Regions from separate parts of the Fictibacillus nanhaiensis genome, predicted to be linked through region 1. Evidence: riboswitches for the same ligand, from Rfam matches in the RefSeq annotation. Region 1 holds a riboswitch; each other region holds the start of a gene.
What was found. Region 1 has a riboswitch for lysine ahead of lysA (diaminopimelate decarboxylase). Riboswitches for the same ligand answer to the same signal wherever they lie in the genome.

Region 1 (8,009 bases):
GCAAAATAGCGTGATTCGATCTCACCATTCTGAAATACTTTGAGCAAACGCTCAATATCGGAGAACGCGTCTTGAAATAGGTTTCTTGCAAAATCCATTGTTTGATTTTGAGAAAGTTTATGAGGCGGATGTATCGTTTCTACTGCTGCTATTCTTGGCAATTGATCTCTCTCCTTCTGCTGCATATCCTTTTTTAATAATTTACCCTTAAACTGCCTTTTAAAACGAAGAGTAAAAAGATTTGTATGCTTTTAAGTAAAACCTCGCAATAGTTGGAAGTCATTGATCTCCGCTACAAATAACTTGTGTAGTAAGACAAAAACAAAAAAAACAGCCCTCATACATATAAGGCTGTTTACTTTGTTATTTGTTTTAAGGTATTAAGTTGTGAACGTAGCAACTCTTCGTTCGGTTGATTGAATAGCTCTTTAAATTCATCGTAACTGTTGATATAGACTCGTTTGCGCTTTAGATAGGCTGGTTCTTTAAGCAGTGCTGTAAGCGCTGCAATTTCTGTTATCTTATAGAAGCTCAAGTATTCTCTCCAAAAGGCATGCTGCGTTAATTCTTCTTGAAGTTTCTCTTCAAAATAACGTACATAAAGTAGATGAAAAGTTTGTGTTTTTCCGTTCCACTCATAAGTCACTTCTGAACGGTTAAAAAAGTCCTCCGATGTATTCGGCTTTTCTTTTTCTAACTCCATTCCATCAATATGCTGAATCAACAATGCATGACTCCCCCTTGCTATTCATCGGTAGATAGTGATTCTTGAAACTTAGAAAAAAACAGATCTGCTTCTTGTTCTACATTTTCTTCCTGAATGTTCTCTGGAAGTGGAGGCAACTCTTTTACGCTTTGCAGACCAAAATGTTCTAAGAACGCTTTTGTTGTACCATAAAGAATAGCCCGTCCCGTTCCCTCTGCTCGTCCCACTTCTTTTACCAAACCTTTTGCAGATAGTGTCTGCAACGGTTTCTCCGTTTTCACACCTCTAACTTCTTCGATCTCTGACCTTGTAATGGGCTGTTTATAGGCGATGATCGCAAGTGTTTCAAGGGCCGCTTGAGAAAGTGTAGCATGACCAGGTGTTTCTACAAGGCGTTCATAAAAGGCAGCGTGTTCAGGTTTCGTTACAAATTGAAGAGATCCCGCGTATTCGACAATAGACATCCCTCTATCTGATGACGCATAACTTTGTTTTAACTCTTCTATGACGGGATCCAGTTCTTTGCTATCGATCTCTAGTACTTGAGAGATCTGTTTCCTGTCGATTCCTTCATCTCCGCTGACAAAAAGTAAACCCTCGATAACCGCTTTATATTCATTTCGTTCCAAATCGTATTACTCCTCTAACATCGTTATATAAATTTCGCTAAAATGATCTTGTTGTTCGCAATTAATTGATTTTACTTTCATAAGCTCTAATATAGCAAGAAACGTCACAACGACATGTTCTTTCGTACTCTTATCAAAAAGATCTGTAAACTTTTTTCTTCCGCCTACCGAAAGAAGAGAGGATTTTATTTGTTCCATCCTTTTTTCAATCGGAATCTCTTGCCGTTCAATGGTCGTTTGCTTAGGTGCCCGCGTTACCTTTTCTTGAAAGACTTTCTGCATCGCCTGCAACATATCATAAAGGGTTACGTTGGTCACTTGTTTTGCTGACTCTTCTTTTTCAAACTGAGAGAGATCAGCTGGCTGACGGGTGTATATTAAACTTCTTGCTGATTCTCTTTCTTTCAGTTCATCAGCAGCGTGCTTGTACTTTCTATATTCAACGAGTCTTCTTACTAAATCATCTCTTGGATCTTCTTCCATCTCAAGTTCCATTTGATTCTCAAACAGCTCTTCTTCATGCTTTGGTAGCAGCATCTTGCTCTTAATGGCAAGAAGTGTAGCTGCCATGACTAAAAATTCACTTGCTACATCAAGTTTAAGTTCTTTCATCGTATGTATATATTGAAGGTATTGCTCAGTTATGATGGCTACCGGAATATCATAGATATCCACTTCGTAGGTTTGTATCAAATGAAGCAGTAAGTCTAGCGGACCTTCAAATCCATCAAGCTTCACACTATATTGCATAACATTTCCCCAGTTTTTAGCGATTTTGTATTATAAAATTATATCATATTTTGTACGTCTCGCGGCTTGTTTTTATTCATGCTGTGTATATGGTAAACTTAGAGTCGAGCTTATTAAGGGGCGTGAACGATCAGTGACTTATCCAAAACCATGGATACAATACTTGGTGCATTTTCATAGAGATCAAGATTACTTTGAATGTCATGAAGTGCTTGAGGAGCATTGGAAGGACGAGGGAATGAAAGGAGATCTGTGGCCTGGATTGATCCAGCTTGCAGTAGCCCAATATCATCATCGGCGCGGAAACTACAATGGAGCTAGACGAATGATCTTGAGTTGTAAAGTGAAGCTGCAAAAAGAGGAATCGGCACTGAAAGAACTCGGGATAGAAGCTGAACCATTTTTTGAACTACTCGATAGAATTACACAAAAAGTTGAGCAACAGCAACCTTTTGAGTCGATAGCACTTTCACTTTCAACTGACCTTATGCGCGTATGTTTAGTAAAAGCTGGTGTGACGGAAGAAGAGTGGTCTTTATCAACCGTAGTGGATGAAAACATCGTAAATAAACACTTTTTAAGAGACCGTTCCACTGTTATTGATGAACGAAATAGACAAAAACTTATGAAAAACAGAAATTTATAATTGCCTAAAGCATAAAAAAGCTCCGGAAAAATCCGGAGCTTTTCTTATTTGGAAATTATTCTTCCCAAACTTTAACTTCTTTCATTACATCGCCTTGTTTAATACGAAGGACCGTTTCCATACCTTCTGTAACTTGTCCAAAAACAGTATGAACACCGTTCAAGTGCGGCTGTGGCTCGTGTACGATAAAGAATTGGCTTCCACCTGTATCGCGACCAGCATGCGCCATTGAAAGAGAACCTGCTACGTGCTTGTGTGGGTTTCCTTCTGTTTCACAAGGAATAGAATAACCAGGGCCGCCAGCTCCAGTTCCTGTTGGATCTCCACCTTGAGCTACAAATCCAGGGATAACACGGTGGAATGTAACACCGTTGTAAAAGCCTTCGTTTGCAAGTTTTTCAAAGTTTTCTACTGTTCCAGGTGCTTCTTCCTGATACAGATCAAATACAATTTTTTCGCCGTTTTCAAATTCAATTGAACCTTTTTTCATAAAAAACAGGCCTCCTTCTACTTCATTCAACTACCATTGTACGGCTAAAAAGCTGCTCCGTAAACTAATTTACACAAAAACATTCGATTTTAGCGGAACATCGTTCTTGATGAGGTCTTCATATGTTTCCCTCTTAACTACTAGCTGTTCTTCTCCGTTTTCTACAAATACAACTGCTGGCCGCTGAATTCGATTATAGTTGCTTGCCATACTATAACCGTAAGCACCCGTACAGGAAACAGCCAAGAAGTCGCGATCACATACTTCAGGAAGGTCAATATCCCAAATTAACATATCGCCGCTCTCACAGCACTTCCCTGCGATCGATACCGTTTTTGTGGCTTGTTCGTTCATCTTATTCGCTACAAAAGCTTCATATTTCGCTTGGTAGAGTGCAGGACGAATGTTATCTGTCATCCCGCCATCAATGGAAACATAGTGTCTAACTCCCTCGATTTCTTTTTGAGAGCCAATCGAGTAGATCGTCGTACCCGCATCCCCTACAAGGGAACGGCCTGGTTCAATCCAAAGTTCAGGAAGATCTTGACCTTCAAATTGAATCATCTGTTTCTTCACTTCTACGATCATGGCTGAAACGTACTGTTCGGGAGATAGAGGTGTATCCTCTGTTGTATATTGGATACCGAATCCGCCTCCAAGATTTACGACACTTGGAAAATAACTAAAATTTTCTTCCCACTTCTTAAAATGATTAAACAGTTTTTCAATCGCCAGGGTGAACCCTTCTGTTTCAAAAATTTGAGAGCCAATATGACAATGAATCCCTAGAACACGAAAGCCTTCAAATGCAATTACTTCTTGAAGTGCTTTGTCTCCTTGACCATTTCCTAGGTCAAATCCAAACTTAGAATCTTCCTGTCCAGTAATGATGTAATCATGGGTATGTGCTTCAATCCCTGGAGTTAAACGAAGAAGAATGTTTACTTTTTTGTTTAGCTTACTGCTCAACATCTTTAATAATGAGATCTCATGAAAATTATCTACTACAATACAGCCAACTCCAGCTGTAAGTGCAAATTCTAATTCTGCTAAGCTCTTGTTGTTTCCATGAAAGTGAATTCTCTCAGGTGGAAATTCAGCTTGAAGTGCTGTATAAAGTTCTCCGCCTGAAACCACATCGAGACTTAATCCTTCTTGCTCGATAAGCTGAAACATGGCGATCGAGGAAAAGGCTTTTGAGGCATAAGCGACTTGATACCCTACCCCGCTTTCCTCGAACGCATTTTTGAAACCTCTTGCTCTATTTTTAATTAAGGATAGATCATACAGATAAAGCGGTGTTCCATATTTTTTCGCAAGCTCTATCGTATCTATACCACCGATCCAAAGATGCTGATTATCTCCAATTCTTGATGTTCCGTGTAAATTCACAAAAAATCCCCTCTCGTTGTTGATAGAGAATTCAATCCCGACAAATACAAAAAACAGCCGCAACTAAGGCAGGCTGTCAAAACCGTACCCTCATGTCGGAATAGCTCTCCACTACAGATGTAGTGACAGTCCGTTGCTTATTCAGCAGCGGCCCAGCATAAAAAGCGATGGAACCCTTCTTACACTTCGGCAAATTGACCTTTCAACATATTTCATCGTCATCCATGAACTCCATATGCTACTCATTCGTTTTGCGCCTCTACCTCATATGAGGCATATTTATTTAGTTATGAATTTAACATAATTTTCAACAATCAGCAAGGGACAGATTAATTAGTTGGCTGTTTTTTGGTGTTCTGCGGATGTACGATACTCGGCCGAACTTTAGAAACCGGAACGGCTATCCGAACAACGATCTGCAGGAATGCTTTAGGATTAAAAGGAATGAACGGCCATAGGTATGGTGTGTTCAGATTCTTAATCGTTGCCATATACAAGATCATGATGGTAAAACCAACGATAAACCCAGGGACTTTAAAGAGCATGACCATAATAATCAGAAAAAGACGCAAAACCCTGTTGGCGATACTCAGCTCATAACTAGGTGTAGAGAACGCCCCAATGGCAGCAATTGCAACATAAAGAATAACTTCTGGAACGAATAACCCCACATCAATCGCTATCTGACCGATCAATACAGCCGCGATCAGACCCATGGCGGTTGATAGAGCACTCGGTGTATGGATGGCCGCAAGTCTTAAAATATCGATCCCCATCTCTGCAAAAATAATTTGAAGAAACAAAGGGATGTTCGTGTGTTTATTCGGACCTATAAAATCAATGAAAGGCGGCAGCAATTGCTCTTCCATCGAGAACAATAGCCACATCGGTACTAAGAATACCGATGCCAGCATACCTGTAAAACGGGTCCATCTTAAAAATGCACCTATGAATGGTGTCTGCCTAAACTCTTCTGCATGTTGTACGTGATGAAAAAGTGTTGTAGGTGTAATGATGACACTTGGTGATGTATCTGTGATGATTAATACATGACCTTCCATCAAGTGTTGAGCTGCAACATCAGGTCTTTCTGTGTAACGTACTAAAGGAAACGGGTTCCAGCCTTGTTTTACTACAAATTCTTCTATCGTCTTATCGGCCATGGGTATTCCGTCGATCTCAATCGAGTTAAGCTCTTTTCTAATGAGGTCAACGAGTCCAGGATCTGCTACATCTTGGATATAAGACAAACACACGTCCGTCTTGGAACGTTCACCGACTTGAAGAATTTCGTGTCGTAATCGTTCATCTCTAATGCGCCTTCTTGTAAGAGCAGTATTAATGATAATGTTTTCTGTGTATCCATCACGCGCTCCCCTTACCACTTTCTCAATGTCAGGTTCTTCTGGAGATCTTCCTGGATAACTTCTTACATCCACAACGAATGCTTCTTCTTCACCGTCAATGAATATAACGATCAAACCTGAGAGCATACGGTCTACAGCTTCATCCAAAGACTTTGTAAGTTCTACTTGCTGATGGGCGAGGTGGTTATGTACAAGATCTTTTACTTTACTTGGTGCCCGATGACCATGATCCATATCCATTAGTTCGCGATAGATCATGATGATGAACTCACTGTCGCAAAGTCCTGTACAATAATACAGCTGAAGTTCCTTTTTTAAAACAAAGATCTTTCTGACACCAACATCAAAACTGACACCAATACCGAGTCGTTCTTTTAAGAACCTTTCTGTATCTTGAATGTTTTTACTGATTGGTGTTTTATTTTTTTCGGTTGCCAATTGATTCGCTCCTTTCTAAAATGAGTTGAATCGCTTTTACAGTGATTGGAGCTCCTTTTTCTATTGCATCAAAGCCTGCCATTTTTCCGATGTCCCCAACACCTACTACGAAAGGAAGGTTTAATTCATCGAGGATATAGACGGTATCCCCGTTTATTCTTCCTGTTTCCAGGTCCGGAATCCCACTCTTATCAATACCGAACTCTGTTAGTTCTCCGTATCGATCCATCGAACAGTGAACTTTTGTCCATTCTGTAAAATGCGTTTTTGAAGCTACAGCTACTGCACCAATAACCTCTATATCTTTCTGTTGATGAATGTATCTCATCGCATGTTCTCCCGGACCTTCTCCTTTAAATCCACAGTCATCAAACATCACAAGTACAGGGTCATGAGGTGTTTTTCGGATCATCTCTACCAGTTCGTTACCGCTTTTTCTAGTTGGATTTCCCCAAGATTGTGAAATACAGCGTCCTCCAACTTGTTTAGCGGCATGCTCAACCACTCGCAAAGCATACAAATCTCCATCCGTTATGAAAATGACCCGTTTTTTCACCATGTGATCACCCCTTTGGTTCAAAGATGACTGCCACTAAAAACCCAAACAGAACAGCAGATGATATTCCTGCAGATGTTAACTCAAAGATTCCCATAGCGATTCCGATAAAGCCATGTTCTTCAGCTGAAGCCATCGCTCCATGCAGAAGGGAGTGACCAAAGCTTGTAATGGGAACGGTAGCACCTGCACCTGCAAATTTAATCAGGTTATCATAGATCCCAAAAGCATCAAGAAGTGCACCAATCACTACGAAGGAAGTCGTAACATGAGCCGGAGTCAGCTTCATGACATCCATCATCAGCTGGCCGACAACACAAATGGCTCCCCCTACTACAAAAGCCCAAAAAAATTCCATCTTATTGCCCCCCTTCCGCTCGCTCTAGAACCACGCCGTGAGCAACCGTTGGAATACTCTCTTTTTGTTGAACCATTACCGGATTCAATAATGCGCCCGTTGCGACCATTAAGACTTTCTTCAGGTTGCCTTTTCGAATCTCGTCTAAGATATATCCGTACGTAACGACTGCCGAACACGCACAGCCACTTCCTCCTGCAAAAACCTGTTGTCCGCTTCGATAGATCATCAATCCACAATCTCTATGATTGTCTGACACATCATAACCTTGCTCTTTTAATAACATCTTAACGATCGGTGCACCGACTCCAGATAGATCCCCTGTAGCGATTAAATCGTACTCATCAGGCTGAACATCCATCTCTTTAAAATGTGCCGCGATCGTGTCTGCAGCTGCAGGAGCCATCGCTGATCCCATATCAAAAGGATCTTTGATTCCTAAGTCCACTACTTTTCCAACAGTTGCCGATGTGATTTTTATATCTGATACCTCTTTGCTCACAAGGGCAGCACCTGCACCTGTTACGGTAAACGTAGCTGTATCTGGCTTTTGTCCGCCGTATTCAGTAGGATATCTAAACTGCCTTTCAGCTGTAGCATTGTGGGAGCTTACTGCGGCAACAATTCGATTTGCATACCCCCCATCCACTAAAGCTGCCCCTAACGCTAAAGACTCC
Region 2 (8,009 bases), 460 kb from region 1:
GTTACAACGGTTCCCGTCACGATGGGTGGAAACAACTTAAGTATTTTTCCGAACGCTCCAGCAAAAATGACAACGAATAAACCTGCTGCAATGATGGAACCGTAGATGGCACTCATCCCATATTGTCCCCCAATGGCAATCATCGGACCTACCGCTGTAAAAGTACAACCTAGGACAACGGGTAGACCTACTCCGAAGAAACGGTTCTGCCAAACTTGGATAAGTGTTGCTAGTCCACATGTTAAAAGATCGATAGCTACTAAATAAGCTAACTGTTCAGGAGATAATTTCAAAGCACTTCCTACGATCAATGGTACGATCACTGCTCCTGCATACATAGCGAGAACGTGTTGAATCCCTAAAGAAAATACTTTACCCTTCTTCATGATGACATCACCTCAGATTGAATGAACGTTATTCCATTCGTGTTCATTTCTTTTATTCTTGCGATCGATTCTACGCGATACCCCTTATCCTCAAGTTTTCGACGACCGACCTGGAACGACTTTTCGATCACGATACCAAATCCAGCAATCGTAGCATGTGCTTGATCTACAAGCTCAGCTAAACCAAGTGCAGCTTCACCATGTGCAAGGAAATCATCAATAATCAACACCTTATCACCGGGTTGAATAAATTTCTTAGCAACAGAAATCTCGTTTTGTTCTTGTTTAGTAAAAGAATAAACGCTCGATGTTAATAATCCATCTGTTAAAGTTAACGATTTCTTTTTTCGAGCAAAGACGACAGGAACATGAAGTTTCAACCCCGCGAAAACAGCAGGTGCTATACCTGAAGATTCAATCGTAACAATTTTTGTAATTCCTTCATTTTTAAAACGATCTGCAAATTCAGTACCTATTTGCTGCATGAGCTCTGGGTCGATCTGATGATTTAAAAACGAGTCTACTTTTAAAACGGACGAGGACAACACAATGCCTTCATCACAAATTTTCTTTTCTAAAAAATTCATTTTCCCACCCCATTGTTTAATTTACACACAAAAAAACCGGAGAACACCTTCTCTCTGAACGAGTGAAGCAATTCTCCGGTTAAATAAAATCGGAACACATAAATAGCCCAATACATCTATAGAAAGATGCATGGAAAGTTTGCGTCACTCGTAGTCAAACCCTTAACGGGGGTTTGGTAGAAACTTGCAGGCCATATCCCTGCGATTATACGAGCTATATGAAGTTAACTCACATTATACGTTAAAGACTTTAAAAAGAAAACCTCTTTATGCCACTTTGCTATTTTTACGGTTATTCGGCGTATATTTATGAAAGATGGGATATACGAGAAATCCTAAGAAAAATAATCCGATTCCTAAAGTGAAGGTCTTCACATCCGCTGTTCCGGAAATGATAACCCAACTCGAGTAGATGAATGCCAATAAAGCAATCACACCATCTCTTACGCGAGATCCTTTTATATCATTGTAAGTTTCTCCGCTAAAGACAAGCTTTAAAAAGTAAATGGCCGAAATCAAATACGGGATCAAATATGCGAGCGTAGCTGAAGTGGTTAAGAACGTATAAGCTTCACCGATCGTACCTGATATCGTAGAAAAGATAAAAATTTGAGACATGATGTTGGTTACTGCTAATGCGTTCACCGGGCTACCGTTCTTATTCACTTTTGCGAAGATAGCGGGAAATACGCCTGATTTAGCTGCTTGATAAGGAACTTCCGAACTTAACAGAATCCAGCCGATTGTTGAACCGAACAAAGAGATAACAGCTAACAATCCCATTAAGGAAGCTCCCGTATTTCCGATCAGTACGGATAATACATCAACGAATGGTTTGTCTGAACTCATGAGAACTTCTCGAGGCAAAACGTTCATCGTTAGTAATGTCGTAATCATGTAGATGCTAAGTGCAATCAAAAGACCTATGATCGTAGCTTTTTTAACATCTCGTTGCGAAGAAGCTCTCCCCGATAAGACAACAGCTGATTCGATCCCAACAAAAGCCCATAACGTTGCAATGGCCGCCATATTAATCTGACTTCCAAGACCATGAGAGGTCCCTTCATTGTCTACAATTGGGAAGTAAGCATCAGCAAAGATGGTTGACTCAACAGCGAAAAGTGCAGCGACTATAAACAACATAAATCCGATTACTTTTGAAGCCGTTGCCACAAAGTTAAGTTTCCCTGCTCCGTTCATGCTCTTGATTAAAATAAAATGAGTAAACCATAGAAGTGCCGTACACACGACAAATGTAATTAGCTTTCCTAACTGAATGTCTTGGTTAAGTACCGTTCCGATAACCTTTTGACTTCGCATCATAGGGAAAAACGTTGACAAATATCCTGCAAAACTCGTGATGATCGCGACGTTGCTTATCCAATTCGCCACCCAGTATCCCCATACCATGCTGAATCCTGCTACATTTCCGGCTTTTGGATTGGAGAACAAAGCTCTTGCATAGCTTTGAGGTCCTGCTGTTAATTCCGGTTTTCTTATGGATAATGAACCAAAGACTAACGCGATCATTAATACTCCAAACCCTGTAACTGCCCATGCGGCTGTAACACCAAGTGGACTAGCTGTTTGAGCTAATGTGTTCGGTAACATAAAAATTCCTGAGCCAACCATGTTTCCAACGACAAATGCAGTTAGCAACCACACACTCCAATTATTATTTTTCATGATGTAAGTACCTCCTGTTGATATAAAGCCAATAAAAAAACACGTATGGAAACGCCCATACGTGAATATAATCAGCATCCTCCAAAAATCTCTCATAGCTCAACGCAGAACGTTCTGCGACAGTTCTGCACTTGTTCAATGCAGCCCCAATGGATTTGTTACGTGGATCTAAACCCATTTCGGCATCAATTCCTTTTAAACTGTTGTCATAAGCACCACTTGCCTCTAACAGTTCTACTCATAATTCATGCGACCTCTACCTCACAGAGATTAATGTGAGGACTTTTATTTAATTATTTTATTTGTAACGTTTTGTAGATTAACAGATTGTTCATTCTGCGTCAATGGTTATCGTTTATTTATATTCAGAACTCTTACGGATGTTTTCGTAAACTCTTTTTCCAATTAAAGCATATCCTTTTTCATTAGGATGAAGTTTATCAGAGAAATAATCACGTTTATTTTTGTTGATGAAAAGGTCATCCGTACGTATATAAGTCGTATTTTTATATTTCTTTGTAACTTCTTTTGTAGATTGATTCCAAGTTGATACGGCCTCATTAACAACAGCCATATCACTCCATTCAGCTTTCGGGTTATAGATTCCTATTATATAAATGGCCTTTGGCTTTTCTTTATTTTGTATTTTCTGAATGATTTTATTTAGATTTTCTTTGTAGATTTCTTCATTTGCTGCTAGTTCTTTTTTGTTGAATTTTGTTAGTTGATCTGTGCTTTTAAGAAAATCATTCGTACCAATATTTATAAAAATAACATCAGAGCTTTTAGCTGTTTTTGCTATCTCTGGATTTTTCAACCGCTGACGCAGGTCTGTGCTTGTATCATTTGGAACTCCAAAGTCATGAATGACAAGCTGTTTATCTAAATCTTCTTCGTACCGTTTTTCAACATCCCCTATATACCCATTATCTTTTGTATCACCTAATCCATAGGCAAGAGAATCACCAAGTGCTGTCACTTCCATTTCTTTAGAGTTAAGCGAGTACACGCCAAAAGCAACCCCTATCAAAACGATGATACAGATTGTGATGATCATTGTGAATTTCTTCATGTTTTCTCCACCGGCTTTCTAGTTGTTTATTCTAAGTATGTATCAGGAGGGATTTCTATAGACCCGCATGCATATTATTGGTATTCATACCTTTTTTGATTATCTTTTAAACAAAACAAGTATACGCCCGTTGAAAATGGGGTCAAAAAAAGACAACAGAAAAGTGTCTGTTGTCTTAATAGATTATGTTAATTTTTGTGATATCAAGTCTGCAACGAGAATATAACGTTCAGGTGATGCACCTATAAAATCAAAAGGATAACACGTTGATAGAGTTAATGTTGCTCTCGGCTTAGGTACGATAACCGTTCTGTCATCTTTATCTACTATGCGCACATGTCGAATTTTATAAGTAAAGCTTCCTGCTGACGTTTCAACAATCAACGTATCACCCTTACCGACTTCACCTAACTTTCGAAAAACGGTATCTCGATGTCCAGAAAGAACCGAATTATCCTTTTCTCCTGGTAAGACACTTTTATCAAAATGACCTACACCGTTCTCTAATTCTTCTTCATCTGTTCCATGAAAAATTGGAAGTGTAGCATTTAACTTTGGTATGAGTAGGTTACCAATATTCTCACCTTTATTTGGTCGTATTGTATATAGTTTTTTTTGTTTCAAGTTATCCTTGTGCTGTTTGGAGGGTTCTTCAGCACTGTTTACAATGTGTGTTTGATCTGTCTGAAAGAGCATGTAGCCTTTTATAAAAGTATAGGCGTTTGTAGTACTGAACCAAAAACCAAGTAATATTAATACGAATGAAAACACAAGAAGTATCTTTCGAACGCTACCTCTCATTTTCATTAGATTCCTTTTACACGAAATCTTCTAAAGAGGAAAATTCCTGCCGCAAAAACACCTAACCCCATTAATGAGTTCTCTAGATGGTTTGTAGCAGTTTTAGGAAGTTTTCCGCCTTTTACTGTTTTAACCGGATGACTGGATTTCGTTGGAACTGCAGTAACAATCTCTTCAACTTTTTGTATATCTTTACCTGTTTCTTGAATTATTTCAGAGCCAAACATTTCAGCTGTGATACGAATATCAGCCAATAATTCACCATTTGTATTATAGATTTCCATGATAAGATCATTTCCATTTGTCGTCTCCATCTTCATCAGTGAATCCATGGAAACAGGTTGTTTTTGTCCATCAACAACTAGATAATACTTTGTCTCAAGTTGTAAAAGTTGTTTCATCTCAGAAAAGATGGAAAGCAGTTCAGCAACTTGTTCAGAAGTAAGTTCATCTGCTGTTTCAAAATCTTCAAACGCCATCATTCTTTCGGCAAGAACCATCATTCGATCAAGAAAGGCTGGATCTTCCCAATTAAGAGTTTCCATATGAGTTAAAAGCTTTTCTATTTCTTCCTCTGTTAAAGCAATCTCTGTAAATAGATCCTCGATATCATCACCTATATAGTCATCCCCATTTATATAGAAATCAACGGCTCCTTCAAGATCTTCAATGTATTCATAGTTTTCTCTTGCATCATCATTTTCTTTTAATAAAGCGTCCAGTTCAGCAAGAGAAGCTAGGTTGTAATCTCTTAATAACTGTTGAAGGTTTTCATCATTAATAAGAGTTCCTTCCCAGTCATCTCCATTAATATAATAATCAACAGACCATTCAAGATGTTCGATATATTCATAGTTTTCACGTGAATCATCGTTTTCTTTTAATAAAGCATCCAGTTCTTCAATGGATTTTAGATCGTAATCACTTAATAACTTTTGAAGGTTTTGATCGTCTATAGGTGTGCCGATCATAAAATCAACTTCCTCAAACAATTCCTCTTCAAAAATAATATAAGTTCCGTCGAGTACATCTTGTCCTTCTTCAATATTTCCATACTCCACAAGAAGTTCATTGAGTCTATCTCGACTAATGTCAAACTCTTTTAACACTGTCTGTACACCTTTTTCTGATAATGGTGTGCCTAGTTCATCAACCGATTCAAAATCTCTTAATGCCCACTCTTTACTGTTCAAATAAGCTACAAAATCCTTCGAGTTCCAACCGATCTCTTGTAAAAACGCTTTATACTCTTTGTCGTTTGCATTTATAGCGAACGCTGACAATGGCAAGATGCCGAGGCTAATCGTAATAGCCAATAAGAAAGTTACAACCTTTTTCATCCCTGTACCCCCAAAAAACTTGTTTAGTATAATTTCTAGAAAATTATACTGCCAAAGTCTTCTTTTGCATACAAGTTTTTTATTAAATAGAGGAATAAAGTATTATCTTTTTTTTTCATATAAATTGCTCAATATTGTTCGAGTTTACATCTGAAATAGAATGTTCAAGATTTCTTCATTGTAAATACCTTCAACTTTGTTTACGATAAAAGTAACTTCTTTTTATTTAGTAAAAATTCTACGAGGTGAACAATGGGTAAACAAAAAAAGAATAAGGCTTATGTAAACAGCTCAAAGAAAAAGAAAAACTCTTCTCCTGTTTGGCTTTTTTGGACGATTGGTATTTTGACTCTTGGATTGATTGTTTTTCTGTTCAGTGGTGCACTTGATAATAATGATACATCCACAGCTGATATTTCCTACGAAAACCAGCCTTACTTAGGTGAGAAAGATGCAACTGTTAATATCATTGAATTTGGAGATTACAAGTGTCCTGCATGTAAGAACTTTAATGAGTCGTTCTTTCCACTTATTGACAAAGAACTGATTCAAACAGGTAAAGTGAAATTCTATTTCTTAAACTATCCGTTTATTAATGTAGATTCTGAACGATCTGCAATCTTTGGAGAAACCGTTTATAGAGAATTAGGTAATGAAACGTTTTGGAAGTTTCATAAGACACTTTACGAAAAGCAGCCTGACGATCAGAATCTAGAACGACAAGATATCTTTACCGAGAAATTCTTAACAGAAACACTTGGTGAAGTAACTTCAGATGAAGATGTTAAGAAAGTAACCGAAACATGGAAAGACAAGGACAACGAAAAAGCTTTAAAAACAGATGAAACACTTGTAAGTGAACTTGGTGTAACGAGTACACCTACCTTGTTTGTTAATGGTAAAAAGTTCGACGGTACATCTTTAGAAGATTTAAAGAGAATGGTTGATGATGCTGCGAAGGAGAGTAAGTAAAGGTGGGTAATAAACCTTTGTTGATCGCTTGGGTCGCATCGATCGTTTCCACGGTAGGAAGTCTGTTTTTTAGTGAAGTCATGAATTTTGTGCCATGTAATTTTTGCTGGTATCAACGAATCTTGATGTATCCGTTAGTAATTGTGCTAGGTGTTGCCTTTTATCAGCAAGATCATAAAGTCACACGTTATGTCCTTCCTCTATCCATTCTGGGCATCATCGTTTCCGGCTATCATTATGCTCTTCAAAAAATACCTGCATTAAAGGCTTTTGAGGTATGTACATCAGGTGTTCCATGTTCAGGTCAGTATATCAACTGGCTGGGATTCATAACGATTCCACTTCTTGCGTTCGTTGGATTTACGATCATCACAATTAGTTTGTTAGGGATGAGAAAGCAATCGAATTAATCGGTTGCTTTTTCTTTTGCTCTGACAATAAAAACGAGCCTGCCCCATAAAAAAGGACCGGCCCATCACTTGAATAGAATTATTTCAGATCTACGTTATGATACACTTGCTGCACGTCTTCTAAATCTTCTAAGGCATCGATCAACTTCTCAAACTGAACCTGTGATTCTTCTGACAGTTCCACATCGTTTTGTGCAAGCATCGTAAGTTCTGCAACTGTAAATTCCGTGATACCTGCATTTTTAAATACTTCTTGCACAGCATGAAACTGATCAGGTTCAGCGTAAACAATAACTGATTCATCTTCTTCAATTACATCACGAACATCTAGATCTGCTTCCATCAACAATTCTAAAACATCATCAGCTGACTTTCCTTCTAGACCAATAACAGCTGTTGCATCGAACATGTAGGATACAGCTCCAGAAACACCCATGTTTCCATTATTTTTATTAAAGGCAGAACGTACTTCTGCAACTGTTCGATTCACATTATTCGTTAAAGTATCCACAATTATCATCGATCCATTCGGACCAAAGCCTTCATAACGTAGTTCGTCATAGTTTTCGTCAGATCCACCTTTTGCTTTTTCAATCGCACGGTCAATGATGTTTTTAGGTACACTATATGTTTTTGCTCGCTCTAAAACAACTTTTAACGATTGATTGGATTCCGGATCAGGCTCACCCTGTTTTGCTGCCACATAGATTTCGCGACCGAACTTAGCGTAAATTCGGCTCGTATTAGCGTCTTTT
Region 3 (8,009 bases), 660 kb from region 1:
AGTAAGATCGTAACAGCACCGAGCATAGATTGAATACCACGTCCCAGTCCTTTTCCTAATGATGCAGCACCCATCTTCTTAGGTAGGAAGAACAATATAGCTGAAGCTAAACCAAGCAGCCCCCCATATACCAGTGATTTTGGTACATCTGTGTTTTCGAAAATAGATAAAAGTGTGATGGCCGTTGGTTCATCAAGCCCCTTCACATTTTGAATGCCCGTATAGATCATAAATCCAACCGTTGATACAATCAAAATCACGATTGGCCACACAAGGTCTCCTACTTTTCCTTTATCACTTTCTTCGAGCTTGATTCCTTCTCCGATTGCTGCTTTTTTATCGGGAGCAATCACTTCTCCTGTTGCAAGAGCTGTTTCTTCATGCTTTTTCATCGGTCCAAAATCAAGTTGAAAATACGCAACGATAAACACGAGAACTAGGGCAAACACTGCATAAAAATTCATAGGAATCATCTGAATAAATGCACTGAATGCAGACATATTCGTAATCTCATGTGTAGCAAAAATCGTTCCAATAATACCAATGATGTACGCTCCCCAACTTGAAACAGGTGAAATGACACATACTGGGGCAGCTGTTGAATCAAGATAATAAGCGAGTTTTGCACGTGAGATGCGGTGTCGATCTGTAATGGGTCTGCTTACATTTCCGACAGCTAAAGAGTTAAAATAGTCATCAATAAAAATGACGAGGCCGAACACAACGGTCAGAAGTTGTGCACCTCTTCTGGTTTTCACTCTCGCGATCGCCCACTCTCCAAAAGCACGGCTTCCTCCTGCTAACGAGATAATGCTCGTCATCATTCCTAAAATCAATAAGAATAGAAGAATATACACATTCCACTCATTTAACGCACCATCTGAAATAAAGTGCCCTTTAACTATCGTACCAATTTCTTTCAGTGTCGCTCCCATACTAAAATCATGAAGTAATAATGCTCCCGCAATGATTCCAGCTCCTAGCGAGACTAACACTCTGCGTGTTAGAACCACCATTAAGATTGCCAATACAGGTGGTATTAATGAATAAATCGAATTCTCAAATTCCATGATGTTCCTCCTTCTTTTCATTCAGCCATCGATATTGAGGAGTTCTTACAGGACGTTGAGGAAAAAAGGACAAAATAAAAAGCGATCAATAGACAAGGAAATAACCTGTTATCAATCACTTAAGTAATTTATGGTTTTCCTCATCGATCAGTAGTCCTCCACTGCTTTAAGTTTCAAAGCAGTGACAGTTTTACACTTATTTAGTGCAAACCCAGCAAAAGTGAACAGACGGTTACCTTTTGCTTCGGCGGAAGTTCCTTTCCTTTTTCTTCACAGACGTCACTCTCTGAAAAAGTACTTATAAAATCCGCTCCTCTACCCCATCGGTGATAGGCTTAAAGACATATATAATTTTTAATTCAATTACAATTATAACAAACTAGAACGAATGGTCAACCTGAACAGGATTTGTTAAATAAAGGAAATATTTTTATTCTGTTGCTTCTTTCCCACTCACGTCTTCTGATGAGCTATCTTCTGGAATATCAGTACCTTCTTGAAATTCATCTTCGCTTTTTACTTTTTCTTTTATCTGAGGATCAATTGGTAAAGCGGGCTGAATCGGGTCACCCGATTGATTATAATAAATCGGTACTTCTCCTGGTATAAATTGACCCATTATTTGTATAGGTCTTGTTACTATTGCAGTTTCAGTTGCAAAAGGTATAACTACTTTAGCTTTTACAGTAACAATAATATTTATTGAAATCCAAGTATTATTAATGCCCACTGTTTCAATTTTTTCTTCAATATCAGTATTTACATCTCCAACAATAGTGAATTTTATGGGAATGCGTGGTCCTAAATTCGCTAATAAGGAGTTTTCAGTAGCTTGCCCAAGAGGTATATCCATGATCACGCCGGGTTCATCCGGATGTTTTTTTGATAAACCTAATTTTTCTGATTTAATACTTTCTGGAATTTTACCTTTTTCGATTTCTTTTAAAAATTCTTGAACAACAATCGCTGACTTATATTGAACATTGTTTACTACTTTTTGATTAACTCCAGCAAAAACAATGTTTCCATCTTTATCTTCTTTAGAAATTAGTATGTCTTGCATATCGATTGAATCAAATAATTTATTAAAAATTGCTTCATTTATTGCTAAAGATGCTATTTCCTCTGTTTTTCTCTGAGCTACATACATCAAAGTTGGCTCAATTCCTTTATCTACTAACCACAACCCTTGAATAGTAATAATAATAAAAAGTGAAAAAGATATTAGCACAACAAATCGGAATGGAAGTGGCCCTTTTCGAAGTTTCATTTTTTTGCGTTTAAGCAAAAGGTAACCCCCCTTTATCTACATATACATATGTATGCAGACAAGAGGGGGGCTCATTCAAACTTTATGGTTTTAATTTTTTTCGTACACGACAAAATCGTGTGGATATTTGTTCTTTTCATCAACAATGCCTGGTTTACGTGAGACTTCCATCCACTCATCACGATTGATCTCAGGAAAATACGTATCAGCGTCAAATGTATGGTGGATCTCTGTAACATACAGACGATCTGCAACTGACATGAACAACTTAAAGATCTCAGTTCCACCAATCACACATAATTCTTCTGCTTCTTTTTGCATGACTTCGTCAACAGAATGAACCACGGTCGTTCCTTCTGCTTGATACTTTTCATCTCTTGTTACCACGATATTCTCTCGTCCGGGTAGAGGCTTTCCGATAGATTCATACGTTTTTCGCCCCATCACGATCGGTTTTCCCATCGTTACGTTTTTAAAGTGCTTGAGATCGTTCGGTAAGTACCACGGAAGGTCATTGTCTTTGCCGATCGCACGATTTTCATCCATCGCTACAACAAACGAGATCATACGCTCACCACACCTTTAATATGGGGATGCGCTTCATAGTCTACAAGTTCAAAATCACCGTAAGTAAAATCAAAGATATTCGTTACATTCGGATTTATCTTCATCTTAGGAAGCGGCTTTGGCTCACGAGTGAGCTGCAGCTCAACTTGTTCAAGATGATTGGTGTAGATGTGTGCGTCACCTACTGTGTGAACGAACTCACCTGGTTTAAGGCCTGTTACTTGAGCTACCATCATCGTTAACAAAGCATACGACGCAATATTAAAAGGCACGCCTAAGAAACTATCTGCTGAGCGCTGATAAAGCTGACAGGAGAGTTTTCCATCCGCAACATAAAATTGGAATAACAAATGACAGGGTGGAAGTGCCATATTCGGAATATCAGACGGATTCCATGCAGAGACGATTAATCGTCTTGAATCCGGGTTGTTTTTGATGTCTTCGATTACGTTTGAGATCTGGTCGATCGTCTCACCGTTCGGAGTCGACCAAGATCGCCACTGATGACCGTATACAGGACCAAGGTTTCCCTCTTCATCTGCCCACTCATCCCAAATGCGTACACCGTTTTCCTTTAAATAAGCAATATTCGTATTACCTTTTAAAAACCAGAGCAATTCATGAATAATCGACTTTACATGTAATTTTTTTGTCGTAACAAGCGGAAAGCCTTCTTGGAGGTCAAACCTCATCTGACGACCAAAAACAGAAACGGTTCCCGTGCCTGTCCGATCCTCTTTTTTTGTACCGTTATGTAGAATATCTTGAAGAAAATCCAGATATTGTTTCATCCCTCATCGCCTCCTATTTTTCTTTTAATCGTATCATACGAAAAGTCATAAAAATAGCTTCAACACCTAACACTTTTTCCCTTCTGTACACATAAAAATAATAGTGAAGAAAGGAGTGGAAGCATGTTAGAGATGAACCCGATCTTAATCGAAGGACATCCGTTTACCGCTGTCACCCTTCGTTTGCCAAAAACGAATTTTATGGCTGTATTCAATGACAATGGATATATCATGTGTGGAGCACTAGATGTGGCACTATTAAACGAAAAGTTAGCAGACCGTAAAATTATCGCAGGACGCGCTGTTGGAGTAAGAACAATCGAGCAGCTGTTGGATGCACCTTTAGAATCTATTACTCTTGAAGCAAAAGAAAAAGGTATTGAAGTTGGTATGCAAGGGCGAAAAGCACTTTTAAAAATGATCTAAAGCATTTATCGGCGAGATTTGAAATATATCGGCGAAAAAAAGAATATATCGGCAACTTTTCAAATATATCGACATTTCACATAAAACGACTACACCCTCTACCAATAAGGCAGAGGGTGTTCAATTTATGCTTTAAAACGATCTCTTGTTATTTTTAATGAAATAAGATTAATGCATAAGACCAAGGATAAGAACTGAATACGCTTCGAATCATTGAGAAATATGTAGATACATAGCAGGTAAACGCCACTGAAAATAAAGGCAATCTGTAAGCAGTACATCATCTGAATCAATTTTTTGAAATTCAAAGTGATCCCCACTTTCTTCATTCAGCAAAACTGATTTCATTCACCCTATTAGTATATCAGTCTACAGTGAAAAATGAATCGTTTCCTTCTTATTGAAATGGATTTGTAATATAAGGAAAAACTAAAACAAATCCAACTGCCTCGGTGCCAAAAAGTCATAGTGAATATCCAGTAGATCAATCATCTGCTTCGCATTATCAGCAGCATCTCCACCCGAATTATTGTTAAAAAGAATGGTTAGATCCTTCGTTTCTGAAGCAAGCTTTTGTATACGCTCTCTCCATTCTTGAAGCTCTGCCTCATTATAACGATAAAGATATCGAACTTCTCTCCAGTTCGGCTGCCCTTGGTTGTTCCAGCCATAAACGTTTCGACCATGCATACGAACGAGTGTCTTATCCGGTGTTGTGTGCATAACGATCGGAATCGAGCCTTGTCCTGCTTGAGGTTCATCACAGACCGTATGAATCCAATTCTCTTCTTGAATAAAATGAAGTGTCTTCTCTTTCATCGCAGCACTGAACCATGTTTGATTACGAAACTCAAGAGCAACAGGAATGTTACCCATCATTTCTTTTGCATAGCGAAGTATTTGGACATTTTCTTTCTTACAATCAAACCACGGTGGATATTGAAACAAGACCATCTCAAGCTTGCCTGATGCGATGACAGGTTGAATGGACTCTATAAACGCCTCATACATTTCCTTCACCGAATCAAAAGGCAGCTTGCCTCTTGAATGTCCTGTCATTCCTTGATAAGCCTTTACAACAAATGAAAAATCCTTTGGTGTAGAGGCTACCCACTTTTCATAATTTTTAACAGGCTGAACCGCGTAAAAGGAAGAATCAACTTCTACAACAGGAAAGTGACCGCTATATACAGCGAGCTTGTCTCTTGCTGGAGTACCGTCTGGATAAAGAGAATCGTGATCTCCCCAGCCTGTTACACCGATTTTTATCATTCTTAGAAGTCACCTGCCTGTGAGTTACAATTTATTTAATCCTTTTGATTGAACAAAGTCTTTCATAAACGTACGTTTTGGGGTCGCCATCGACGCTGTAATCTGTGTAACCCAGCCTTCTGTACGTTTTCCGCCTGTTCTTTCTGTGTAATATTCCGCCGTTTCTTTTTCATATTGATGTAGGAGGTCTTGAGTTTCCTCTTTACTTTGGTATTGATTCTTATGAAAAACGGCTTCCATCGGCAAACGAGGTTTTTTCCCAGGTTCTGCGTCCGGATACCCTACAGCTACACCAAACAACGGAAGAACATGGTCTGGGCACCCCAACAGCTCTGACACTTCTTGCAGAGAATTTCGAAGCCCACCGATATACACGATTCCAAGTCCTAGCGACTCAGCTGCTATAGAAAGATTTTGCGCAGCTAGAGCGGCATCCACCGTTCCTACGATAAACGCTTCCGTCGATTGAATCGTTTCTTGAATGTCGATCGCTTTCATTTCTGCTGCTATTTGATGACGGTTGTAATCCATACAAAAAACAAAGAAATAGCCGTTGTCTGCGACGTACGATTGATTACCCGCAAGCTCAGCTAGTTTTTCTTTCTTTTCCCGGTCTTCTACTCCAATAATCGTACAAACTTGTTGATAGCTTGAAGTAGATGCGGCTTGAGCACATTGTACAAGTGTTTCAACCGTTTCTACATCTAGTCGCTGGTTCTTAAATTTTCGAATCGATCGATGAGATAATATCGTTTCAATAGTTTCGTTCATTTCATATGCTCCTTCTCTAAAGTTTTGGTTGATTGCATTATATCTTTTTCGTATATAAAAAAGCGAACCATTTGAAGTCTCTATAAGATCTGCTTCTCTTTAGAGCAAAGTGATGGTATACTATTCTAGCGATGAGCTAATTGCATAAGACGAGATTGACGCGCCTTTTGGCAATGCACTATGTGGAGTGCTGTCTCTCGCCGCAATATACGCAAAAAAGACGTCCGTTCGGGCGTCTTTTTTCTATATAACGAAAACAAAGAATAAGTAAGGAGAGAAAAGATGAAGAGAAATTTTGTAATCTTACTTCTAATATGCTTGTTTGTAACACTTTTATCTGCTTGTTCAAAAAATGAATCATCAAAATTAGCAGACAGCGCATCCAATAAAGAGAATGTAGAATTAACGATTTCAGCAGCAGCCAGTTTGCAAGATGCATTAAATAAAATTGCGACTCAATATGAAAAAGAACATCCAAATGTCAGCATTACATATAATTATGGAGGCTCTGGTGCTCTTCAACAGCAAATCTCCAACGGTGCACCTGTGGATCTGTTCTTTTCAGCAGCAGAAGATAAATTTGACCAGCTTGTTGCAGAAGGACTGATCGAAAAGCATAAAGGAACTGATCTTGTTGGAAACGAACTTGTCTTAGTCGTTGGGGAAGATCAAACACAAGCTATAAAGGAATTTGCAGATTTGCCTAAGGTAAAGAAGGTGGCTATCGGTACCCCTGAGACTGTACCAGCGGGGAAATACGCAGTGGAAACATTAGAAAGATTAAACCTTCTAAAAGAAGTTGAACAGAAAATCGTTTATGCCAAAGACGTTCGTCAAGTGCTTACATATGTAGAAACGGGTAATGTCGATGCAGGTATCATCTATAAAACGGATGCAATGGTTTCTTCTAAAGTGAAAGTCGCCTCCGTTGCTAAAGAAGATACTCATTCACCTATCATCTATCCAGTCGGAATAATAAAAAATACTTCTCATAAGAAAGAAGCAAAGCAGTTCTATAACTATTTGAAAAAGGAAGAAACCTTAAAAACGTTTGAGAAGTTTGGATTTCAAAAGATAAAAAAATAGCTATACCACAAAAAAAGCCTTGGTGTATGTTAACACCAAGGCTTTTCTTTATTAACCGATTGAACCTTCCATCTCAAACTTGATCAGACGGTTCATCTCTACTGCATATTCCATTGGAAGTTCTTTCGTAAATGGCTCGATGAAGCCCATTACGATCATTTCCGTTGCTTCTTGTTCAGAAACACCACGGCTCATGAGGTAGAACAACTGATCTTCAGAAACCTTCGATACAGTCGCTTCATGCTCTAGTGTGATGTTGTTGTTAAGAATCTCATTGTACGGAATTGTATCTGAAGTGGATTGGTTATCCATGATCAGTGTATCACACTTGATGTTGGATTTAGATCCATCAGATTTACGTCCGAAGTGAGCGATACCACGGTATGTTACTTTACCGCCGTGCTTAGAGATCGACTTCGAAACGATTGTAGAAGAACAGTCTGGTGCTAAGTGCAATACTTTTGCTCCTGCATCCTGATGCTGCCCTTTACCTGCGATCGCGATAGAAAGGATCGTACCTTTCGCACCGCGGCCTTTCATGATAACAGCCGGATATTTCATCGTTAGACGAGATCCGATGTTTCCATCTACCCATTCCATCGTTGCGTTCTCTTCAGCAACTGCACGCTTTGTAACTAAGTTATAGATGTTGTTTGCCCAGTTTTGGATCGTTGTATAACGGCAGTAAGCGTTTTTCTTAACGATGATCTCAACAACCGCACTATGAAGTGAGTTTGTAGAATAAACTGGTGCTGT

Region 2: linked by a shared signal. The riboswitch ahead of ACFS5O_RS14130 (amino acid permease) and the one ahead of lysA (diaminopimelate decarboxylase) in region 1 are both predicted to bind lysine.
Region 3: linked by a shared signal. The riboswitch ahead of ACFS5O_RS08225 (Na+/H+ antiporter NhaC family protein) and the one ahead of lysA (diaminopimelate decarboxylase) in region 1 are both predicted to bind lysine.

What each region holds. Positions count from the first base shown of each region.
Region 1 is NZ_JBHUPF010000006.1:1,580,898-1,588,906, reverse strand. Features, by position in the region: gene ACFS5O_RS11645 (type III polyketide synthase) at 1-161, opposite strand, end outside; gene ACFS5O_RS11640 (hypothetical protein) at 356-703, opposite strand; gene scpB (SMC-Scp complex subunit ScpB) at 745-1,335, opposite strand; gene ACFS5O_RS11630 (segregation/condensation protein A) at 1,342-2,085, opposite strand; gene ACFS5O_RS11625 (DUF309 domain-containing protein) at 2,219-2,731, shown strand; gene ACFS5O_RS11620 (peptidylprolyl isomerase) at 2,787-3,221, opposite strand; gene lysA (diaminopimelate decarboxylase) at 3,291-4,613, opposite strand; lysine riboswitch at 4,707-4,883, opposite strand; gene ACFS5O_RS11610 (spore germination protein) at 4,943-6,418, opposite strand; gene spoVAEA (stage V sporulation protein SpoVABEA) at 6,399-6,977, opposite strand; gene spoVAE (stage V sporulation protein AE) at 6,982-7,332, opposite strand; gene spoVAD (stage V sporulation protein AD) at 7,334-8,009, opposite strand, start outside.
Region 2 is NZ_JBHUPF010000006.1:2,038,418-2,046,426, forward strand. Features, by position in the region: gene ACFS5O_RS14120 (nucleobase:cation symporter-2 family protein) at 1-386, opposite strand, end outside; gene ACFS5O_RS14125 (xanthine phosphoribosyltransferase) at 383-973, opposite strand; purine riboswitch at 1,105-1,206, opposite strand; gene ACFS5O_RS14130 (amino acid permease) at 1,241-2,659, opposite strand; lysine riboswitch at 2,747-2,926, opposite strand; gene ACFS5O_RS14135 (GDSL-type esterase/lipase family protein) at 3,015-3,731, opposite strand; gene ACFS5O_RS14140 (class D sortase) at 3,915-4,532, opposite strand; gene ACFS5O_RS14145 (processed acidic surface protein) at 4,538-5,872, opposite strand; gene ACFS5O_RS14150 (DsbA family protein) at 6,125-6,844, shown strand; gene ACFS5O_RS14155 (disulfide oxidoreductase) at 6,847-7,254, shown strand; gene ACFS5O_RS14160 (YebC/PmpR family DNA-binding transcriptional regulator) at 7,334-8,009, opposite strand, start outside.
Region 3 is NZ_JBHUPF010000006.1:921,660-929,668, reverse strand. Features, by position in the region: gene ACFS5O_RS08225 (Na+/H+ antiporter NhaC family protein) at 1-1,070, opposite strand, end outside; lysine riboswitch at 1,214-1,396, opposite strand; gene yunB (sporulation protein YunB) at 1,501-2,358, opposite strand; gene ACFS5O_RS08215 (dihydrofolate reductase) at 2,431-2,907, opposite strand; gene ACFS5O_RS08210 (thymidylate synthase) at 2,904-3,698, opposite strand; gene ACFS5O_RS08205 (YunC family protein) at 3,822-4,124, shown strand; gene ACFS5O_RS08200 (DUF72 domain-containing protein) at 4,554-5,396, opposite strand; gene nfsA (oxygen-insensitive NADPH nitroreductase) at 5,421-6,167, opposite strand; gene modA (molybdate ABC transporter substrate-binding protein) at 6,450-7,253, shown strand; gene sufB (Fe-S cluster assembly protein SufB) at 7,305-8,009, opposite strand, start outside.